Regions from separate parts of the Leclercia sp. GHBNCSD genome, predicted to be linked through region 2. Evidence: predicted binding sites of a transcription regulator. Region 2 holds the regulator's gene; the other holds the start of a gene.
The links. Region 2 encodes LexA, which represses DNA repair genes until DNA is damaged. Its sites were predicted from a motif close to TNCTGTATGTACATACAGNA; they were not measured.
Positions count from the first base shown of each region.

Region 1: a site for LexA is predicted at 1,148-1,167, ahead of ACT3IC_RS20680 (YebG family protein). Genes of this name have one in related genera too.

Region 1 covers NZ_JBQVYO010000002.1:95,988-100,415, forward strand. Annotated here, with positions in the region: gene catA (type A chloramphenicol O-acetyltransferase) at 1-642, shown strand, start outside; gene ACT3IC_RS20680 (YebG family protein) at 817-1,134, opposite strand; gene grxB (glutaredoxin 2) at 1,248-1,883, opposite strand; partial or broken gene ACT3IC_RS20690 (GNAT family N-acetyltransferase) at 2,048-2,425, shown strand; gene ACT3IC_RS20695 (hypothetical protein) at 2,412-2,606, shown strand; gene ACT3IC_RS20700 (DUF6691 family protein) at 2,616-3,029, opposite strand; gene ACT3IC_RS20705 (YeeE/YedE family protein) at 3,039-3,470, opposite strand; gene ACT3IC_RS20710 (metalloregulator ArsR/SmtB family transcription factor) at 3,460-3,762, opposite strand; gene ACT3IC_RS20715 (hypothetical protein) at 3,916-4,275, opposite strand; gene ACT3IC_RS20720 (DeoR/GlpR family DNA-binding transcription regulator) at 4,340-4,428, opposite strand, start outside.
Region 2 covers NZ_JBQVYO010000001.1:1,689,565-1,693,992, forward strand. Annotated here, with positions in the region: gene zur (zinc uptake transcriptional repressor Zur) at 1-61, shown strand, start outside; gene ACT3IC_RS08250 (CsbD family protein) at 130-339, opposite strand; gene dinF (MATE family efflux transporter DinF) at 481-1,800, opposite strand; gene lexA (transcriptional repressor LexA) at 1,864-2,472, opposite strand; gene ACT3IC_RS08265 (diacylglycerol kinase) at 2,582-2,950, opposite strand; gene plsB (glycerol-3-phosphate 1-O-acyltransferase PlsB) at 3,106-4,428, shown strand, end outside.

The sequences.
Region 1 (4,428 bases), on a different contig from region 2:
TATACGCCTGTTGACTTATCTCGTTGGGCCAGGAAGGAACATTTTGCGGTATTTCAGTCTTTTGCTCAGAGCACCATTAACCAGACCGTTAATTTAGACATCACCGATCTGCTGAAACATATTAAAGATGTTGGCTGGAAGTTTTACCCTACTATCATCTCCATCATTTCTGAGGTGGTAAACAGGCATACCGAGTTTCGTATGGCTATGAAGGACGATGAACTGGTTATATGGAAGGAAGTTTATCCGAGCTACACCATTTTCCATAATGAAACGGAGACATTCTCATCAATATGGAGTTATTACGATGGCAATATGGCGCACTTCCAAAAAACCTATTCTGAGGACGTTGCACGCTACGGGAATAACCTTTCTTACTGGCCTAAGGGCGAGTCACCGGACAATATATTTTTCGTATCGGCTATTCCTTGGGCAACGTTTACCAGTTTCAATGTCAACGTTGCAAACATGAAGAACTTTTTCGCGCCCATGTTCACCTTTGGCAAATACTACGAACAGGATGGAAAGACCTTGTTGCCGCTCGCCGTTCAGGTCCATCATTCCGTTTGCGATGGTTTCCATCTGGCAAGACTGTTCAATGAAATACAAGAGATAATGAGCGACTTACCGCACCGCGCTTAAACTGGCCGCTTCTGTAGTTAAGCGAGAAACGGGTCCAGGCGATGACGATTATGTTAATGCTCTGCCCGCTTCCTGCCTTCCTCACCACATTTACCCATCTGTGCCTGGCATATGACAAAAAAAACCGCAAGCAGTTACCCGCTTGCGGCGACAGGCTCAGCGATGATGTGTTGATCAGGCAGCTTTAACTGCTCTGATTTTTTTACTGCCACCTTCATCTGACGCTGCTTTCTCTGCTGCTGTTGCGGCATTAAGATCGGGAAGTTTGCTGGTACGCAGAATATGCTGCACGGCCTCTTTCTGCTCGGCGAGATAGAGCCCCAGATTTTCAGCCTGCGTTTCATCCATCTGCATGTCACTTTGCAACAGCCAGTCGGTGAACGCTTCTGCGAGGTCGAGCAGTTTGTCGTGAGCGTCAGCCTCTTTCTTACTGGCAAATGTCATTTTCTCTTCACCTTTTCTTACGACAACATATTTTGTTTCAACAGCCATTATGCACCCCCTATACTGTAATTATATACAGTATAACACTTCCCGGTTTGTGTTGCAGCCAAAAATGCGCTGGGTAAACCTGCTTAATATGTTCGGGGGCGGCCCCCCTTCAATTACAACGCCTTATCGGTAAACAGCGGTACGTTACAGGACGTCGCAACGTGGTCCAGATAGCCGCTCAGGTAGTCCGGATACGGGAACGCTTTCACAATTGTCAGCGAGTTCAGCACCGGGAAAAGGTAAAAATCGGTGATGCTTATCGGGTGTCTGGCACGCAGATAAGGCTCGATTTTAGCCAGTTCATCCACCAGCGTATCGATACAGGCCTGACTATTGGCCAATAATGCCTCCAGATCGCCAAACGCTTTTATCTCACGCTGGGTATAGGCTTCGCGCGCGGCTGGGGTGGACAACTCTTGAAAATCTGCCCGGGTAAAACGTGGGATCGCCAGGTTAAAGACGGTGCGCGTGTTCTCTTTGCACCAGGCCTCAATCAGGGGATCGCATTCACCTTTAATCACCGGCGTGCCGTCAAGCTGATCGACATAATGGACGATATCCATGCTTTCCGGCATGTAAGCGCCCTCTTCTTTTTGCAGGATCGGCACGACCTTTCTGCCCACCATACGGGTTGGCGTTTCGACATCCCCTTCCATTATTACGCCCAGCTCGAAGGGCACCTTTTTAAGACCAAAGATCATTCTCGCGCGGATACAGAACGGGCAATGCTCATATACATAGAGTTTCATAGCGCTCTCTTTCTTTATACAGTTGGATGAGGGAGGAATGACCTGACAGGATCGGGCAAATCGGGTCAGGGTTACCAGTCTAACTTTAGTAGGTTGAAGTCAGCTGAAAATCAATCTTGTAATCAGTACAATAGATGTAACCACAATGTTAATTAGATATACATATGAAGTTATTTTCCACTCAACGTACAGATGTCTGGCTACTGACGCCCGACCGGGCAGAAAGATTCCAGCTTTTCCTGCTGGAAAATCGCTCACATTTCGCGCCCTTTGAGCCATTGCGTAATGAAGACTATTTCACACTGGATAGCGTGTCCCAACGGATTGCGAGTGCGCAGAAAGATTATGAAGCAAGAAAATGTCTGCAAATCGTTTTCACGTTAAAAGGTGAAAATAACATCATCGGCAGCATTAATTTCACCAATTTTATCTTTGGGGTTTTCCAGGCGTGCTATCTCGGTTTCTCTCTCGACCACGCTCATCAGGGGAAAGGACTCATGCAAGAGGCGCTTAAAGACTCTCTGGATTATGTACAGATGCATTACGGCTTTCACCGGATTATGGCAAACCATCTTCCTGATAACGCGCGCAGCAGTAGAACTGCTTGCCAGCCTCGGGTTTGTCAAAGAGGGCTATGCCCACTCCTACCTCAAGATAAACGGGATCTGGCAGGACCATGTCCTCAATTCCCTTGTTCTGCCAGAAGCGGAGTCAATGTCCTGAATCGCGGTGTTACGCTGGCCGGACCTTGTTCACGAACCACATTCCGGCCAGCATCGACAACACAAACAGCACTCCCTTCCCTGCGCCCGTACCCAGTAAGACCAGCGCCGGTCCGGGACAAATACCCGCCAGCCCCCAACCCAGGCCGAACAGAACAGCGCCCATCAGCAGCGCGCGGTCTACGGTGTTATTCTCCGGCAGCCGGATCGGCGCCCCGCAAAACGACGTTTGTTTGCCTTTAGCTAACCTGAAGCCGACTGTCCCCACCGCAATCGCCCCGAGCATCACGAAGGCAAGAGAGGGATCCCAGGGCTGAGAGAGATCCAGAAAGCCAAGCACCTTCTCCGGATTTGCCATCCCGCTTATCAGCAAACCCACGCCAAAAATCAGGCCACACAGAAACGCGGCAATGACCATTAACATATCTCCTCCTTAACCGAGCCAGAAACCGGTCAGCGTTGCGGTAATAATACCGACCGCCATAAAGGTCAGCGTGGCCGCCAGGGAACGTCTGGAAAAACGCGACAGTCCGCAGACGCCGTGCCCACTGGTACACCCGGATCCCAGACGCGTCCCGGCGCCCACCAGCAGGCCCGCCACAATAATCAGTGGCCACGAGGTTTGAACCGTTATCTCAGGTAAGGGAAAGAAAAGGCTGAACAGCAGAGGTGAACCGATAAGACCGGCTAAAAAGGCTATCCGCCACCCCTCGTTACGGGTCTGTTTCGTCAGCATCCCCGCCATAATGCCGCTGATCCCGGCGATTCGTCCGCAGAAATGAATCAGCAGTATGGCGGCAAGCCCGATTAACATCCCCCCCGCGAGGCTACTCAACGGCGTAAAGTGAGCGAAATCAACGATCATGATCGGTACCTTTCTGTGGGCAATAGAGGTCATATAAGGTGTTGAGCAGCGTGAAGATCCGCGGATCCTCAATCCGGTAGAAAATCTGTTTACCTGTACGTCGGGTCTCCACCAGCTTTAAACGCCGCAATACGCCCAGCTGCTGGGACAGGGTGGGCTGACGGATCCCCACCGCCTCTTCAAGCTGCGCGACGTTCGCTTCCCCCTGGCTTAACTGACACATCAACAGCAGTCTGTCGGCATTGGACAAACCGCGCAAAAGCTCCGCAGCCCCCAGTGCCGCCTGTTTCATTGCATCCTGAATATCGCTATTCGTAGTCACGATATGCACCCATAAATATACATATTTATATAATGTATTTTAGTATATTGTAAGCCGGGCCGCATAGCAAAAAAAACCGGCAGATGGCTGCCGGCATTTTTTTCTCCCCCATCTGGCCTGACCTTATAATTTCAGCTCAGGCACCAGCGCTTTTTTATCCGACATACAGCTTTGCCACGCTCTGCCCGGTTCGCCATTATCCAGCACTGACGAGGTACGATATTCTACGGTGCGGGTACGCTGATCGGGCCCCACATAGTCGAGGGTCGTCCAGCGGGTGTCGGCGTCTTTGCCCTCGGCGGTGAGTTCGATAGTCTGGTTTTTCACAATCTCGGCGCACTCTTTCGCCGCGGCCTCGACTTTACGAAACTTCTTCTCTTCGGGTGAAGTGCCCTCACCGGACATGGACATACAGCCGGTGAAGAGTAAACAGGCAAGGGTTAGAAGGCTGATTTTTTGCAGCATCACGCAGTCCTTAGTCATGAACAGGTTACTGCAAAAGCGTAGCTTATACGGCTACGCTCTTCCTGCGATCAGCATTTCCGTATCACGCTTTAACAACCGACACGCCCTGCCCAACCACCGCCTCAACCCAGCGACTGTCGGTATCCGGTTCAACTACTACGGTGTTAATGA
Region 2 (4,428 bases):
CCGCCATCAGGAAAATTGCCAGCATGACCACTCTATCCAGTTGAAAAAGAAGCCGCGTTGAGCACAAAAAAAGGGGCGACCTGAAGGTCGCCCTGGGCGTACATCCGTGTACCTGCGGGTAGAGCTGAATTACCAGCGATAGTTGTTACGGGTTTCCCAGTCACCAACTTCTTTCTCCGCCTGGTCTTTCTCATAACCATAGCGTTCCTGAATTTTCCCCACCAGCTGGTCACGTTTACCTTCGATAACGGTCATGTCATCGTCAGTCAGGTCGCCCCACTGTTCTTTTACTTTACCTTTGATCTGCTTCCAGTTACCGCCGACTTGGTCTTTATTCATCATCGATTCCTCTTCGCTCGGTCGTTAAGGATAAGTTCGTCCTGAAATAGATTTCGTGCTGGACGTGATAATAATTATAGATAAGCGTGCGGCGTTGGGTTTGTTATTCGGAATCTTTTACCATTCAGTAAGGTGAAGCCGTTATTGAAACCAGGTGCCGTTGCGCCAGTGCCGGCGCCAGATCCAGCCCAGAGAGAGCCCCCGCAGCGCCAGGAAAACGCTCAGGGCCAGCCACAGGCCGTGATTACCCAGCCAGGGCAAGGTGAACAGCGTCAGACCAAACCCGGCGGCCGCGACGGCCATACTGTTGCGCATCTCTGCGCCACGGGTTGCGCCGATAAACATGCCGTCGAGCAAATAGCACCAGACCCCCACCACCGGCAAAATCACCTGCCAGACAAGATAATGGCTCGCCAGCGCGCGCAGCTCTGGCAGCGAAGTCAGCAGCGCCACGATCGGGTTACCCGCCAGGGCATAGACAAGCGCGAAGGCCAGCGCCACCATGCCAGACTGACGGCAGGCTGCCCGCCATACTTCGCGCAGCTGGCCGCTTTCCCGGGCGCCATAGGCCTGCCCGGAGTGCGCTTCAACCGCATAGGCAAAACCATCCAGCGCGTAGGCGGTAAAGGTGAGGAGCGTCATCAGCACGGCGTTAACGGCGATAATCTCCGGCCCCAAACGCGCGCCCAGCACCGTCAGCGCGCCGAAACAGAGTTGCAGCAGCAGCGAGCGCAGCATAATGTCCCGGTTCAGGGCCAGCAGCTTGCGGATATTGCCGCGCCAGCTCGCTTTCAGCAGCGCCAGGGAAATGCCGCGCAGAGCCAGCACCCGCCAGACCATCCACAAGCCGAGCAACAGGGTGGCGTATTCGGCGGCAGCAGTCGCCAGGGCGGCCCCCTGCACGTTCATTTTCAGCCCGATCACCAGCCATAGATCCAGCACGATATTGAGCAGATTACCCACCACCAGCAGGATCACCGGTGCCCGGGCATACTGCACCCCCAGCAGCCAGCCGAGCAGCACCAGATTAGCCAGCGATGCCGGGGCGCTGAGCCAGCGGATCTCAAGGAAGCGCCGCGCCTGATGCAGGACATCCTCGCTGCCACCCACGATATGTAGCGCCAGATCGATAAGCGGTGTGCGCAGCAGCACAATCAGCAGACCGGCGCCGAGCGCGAGGATCAGCGGCTGCACCAGCGCCCGGGCCAGACGCAGCGGATCTTTCGCGCCATAGGCCTGAGCGGTGAGACCGGTGGTGCTCATACGCAAAAAGAGCAGCAGCATAAACAGGAAACTGGTTGCCGTGGCGCCGATGGCGACACCGCCCAGATAGACCGGAGAGTCGAGATGGCCGATAACGGCGGTATCCACCAGCCCCAGCAGCGGGACGCTGATATTGGAGACGATCATCGGGAGGGCAAGACGCCACAACGCCTTGTCTGAAGCAGTCAGCAGAGACATGTGTATGACCGGGAGAAAAAAGAAAAGCAGACTGCGGGGTTGCCGCAGTCTGTCAGAAAGAGGTTATAACCATTCACCGTTGCGGATGACGCCTACCGCCAGCCCTTCGATGGAAAAGTTATGTTCACGCAGATCGACAACAATCGGGGAAAACTCGCTGTTTTCCGGCAGCAGCTGTACCGTGTTGCCCTGTTTTTTCAGACGCTTAACGGTCACTTCATCATCTATGCGCGCCACAACGACCTGGCCGTTGCGCACATCCTGCGTTTTATGTACCGCCAGCAGATCGCCGTCGAGAATGCCGATATCCTTCATGGACATCCCGCTGACGCGCAGCAAGAAGTCCGCGCTCGGTTTGAACATGCCCGGATCGACCTGATAGTGGCCTTCAATATGCTGTTGCGCCAGCAGCGGTTCCCCGGCGGCGACACGACCGACAAGCGGAAGGCCCTCTTCTGCTTCAACGAGCAGACGAATACCACGAGACGCGCCGGAGACAATCTCAAGCACACCCTTACGCGCCAGGGCTTTAAGGTGCTCTTCAGCGGCGTTTGGAGAACGGAAGCCCAGACGCTGCGCGATTTCTGCACGCGTCGGCGGCATACCCGTCTGGCCGATATGATCCCGAATGAGATCAAACACCTCTTGCTGCCTGGTCGTTAACGCTTTCATTCCGCCCCCTGGGTGTATATACAGTTATGCTGTGAGTATATACAGCTAAAGGCGATTTTGGAACCACAAACCGCATAAAAAACCAGAGACTTGTTCGGTTTCTGAAGGCTTATCGCAAATGCCCCCAAAGCAGCGTGACCCAGGTAAACAGAGCAACGATAATCGCCATCAGCACAGCGGCAGAGCCCATATCTTTCGCCCGGCCCGAAAGCTCATGGAAGTCGCTGCCAATGCGGTCGACCACCGCCTCGATCGCACTGTTCAGAATTTCGACTATCATCACCAACATTACCGATCCAATCAGGAGTACGCGGGTGATGGGATCAACATCCAGCCAGCAGGCAATAATAATCGCCGCGATGACTGCTACCCCCTCCTGGCGAAAAGCGGCTTCATTGATCCAGGCAGCACGAATGCCTTTCCAGGAATAGCCGGCAGCTTTAATGATTCGGGTTAACCCAGTGGTATTGTTGGCCATTAAAAGAAACCTTTCTTCGAAAATAGCGTCAGAAACGGTGGCTTAAGCGCGCTGCGCTGCCGCCGGAAGTATGACGGGTAACAACAGAAATTTTGCGCGCTTTCTGTTATCCTTGCGCCGCAATTGCATTTTTAACCAGAGGCTTTACATCGTTTATGTCTGGCTGGCCACGAATTTACTACAAATTACTTAATTTACCATTAAGCGTCCTGGTAAAAAGCAAGTCTATTCCGGCGGTTCCCACGCTGGAATTGGGACTCGATACCTCGCGTCCTATTATGTACGTTTTGCCTTACAACTCGAAGGCCGACTTGCTGACGCTCCGCGCCCAATGCCTGGCGCACGATCTCCCGGATCCGCTGGAGCCGCTGGAGATCGACGGCACCCAACTGCCACGCTACATCTTTATCCACGGCGGACCTCGCGTATTCACCTGGTACACGCCGAAAGAAGAGTCCATTAAGCTGTTCCATGATTACCTCGACCTGCACCGCAGCAACCCGCTGCTGGATGTGCAGATGGTGCCGGTATCGGTGATGTTTGGCCGTCGTCCGGGGCGCGATAAAGGCGAAGAGAATCCGCCGTTGCGCATGCTCAACGGGGTGCAGAAGTTTTTCGCCGTCAACTGGCTGGGCCGCGACAGCTTTGTCCGTTTTTCACCTTCCGTCTCCCTGCGCCGCATGGCCGATGAGCACGGCACGGATAAAACCATCGCCCAGAAGCTGGCCCGCGTGGCGCGTATGCACTTTGCCCGCCAGCGTCTTGCCGCGGTAGGCCCGCGCCTGCCTGCTCGCCAGGATCTGTTCAATAAGCTGCTGGCGTCGAAAGCCATTGCCCGTGCCGTCGAAGACGAAGCGCGCAGCAAAAAGATCTCCCATGAGAAGGCGCAGCAAAACGCCATCGCCCTGATGGAAGAGATTGCCGCCAACTTCTCCTACGAGATGATCCGCCTCAGCGACCGTATCCTGAGCTTTACCTGGAACCGTCTCTATCAGGGGATTAACGTGCACAACGCCGAGCGTGTGCGCCAGCTGGCCCATGACGGCCATGAAATTGTCTACGTCCCCTGCCACCGCAGCCACATGGACTACCTGCTGCTCTCGTACGTGCTCTATCACCAGGGGCTGGTGCCACCGCACATTGCGGCGGGCATTAACCTCAACTTCTGGCCGGCAGGGCCGATCTTCCGCCGTCTGGGTGCGTTCTTTATTCGCCGTACCTTTAAAGGCAACAAGCTCTACTCCACCGTCTTCCGTGAATATCTGGGCGAGCTGTTCAGCCGCGGCTATTCCGTCGAGTACTTTGTGGAGGGTGGCCGTTCCCGTACCGGGCGTTTGCTCGATCCGAAGACCGGCACCCTGTCGATGACTATCCAGGCGATGCTGCGCGGCGGTACGCGTCCTATCACCCTGGTGCCGATCTACATCGGTTACGAGCACGTGATGGAAGTGGGCACCTACGCCAAAGAGCTGCGCGGC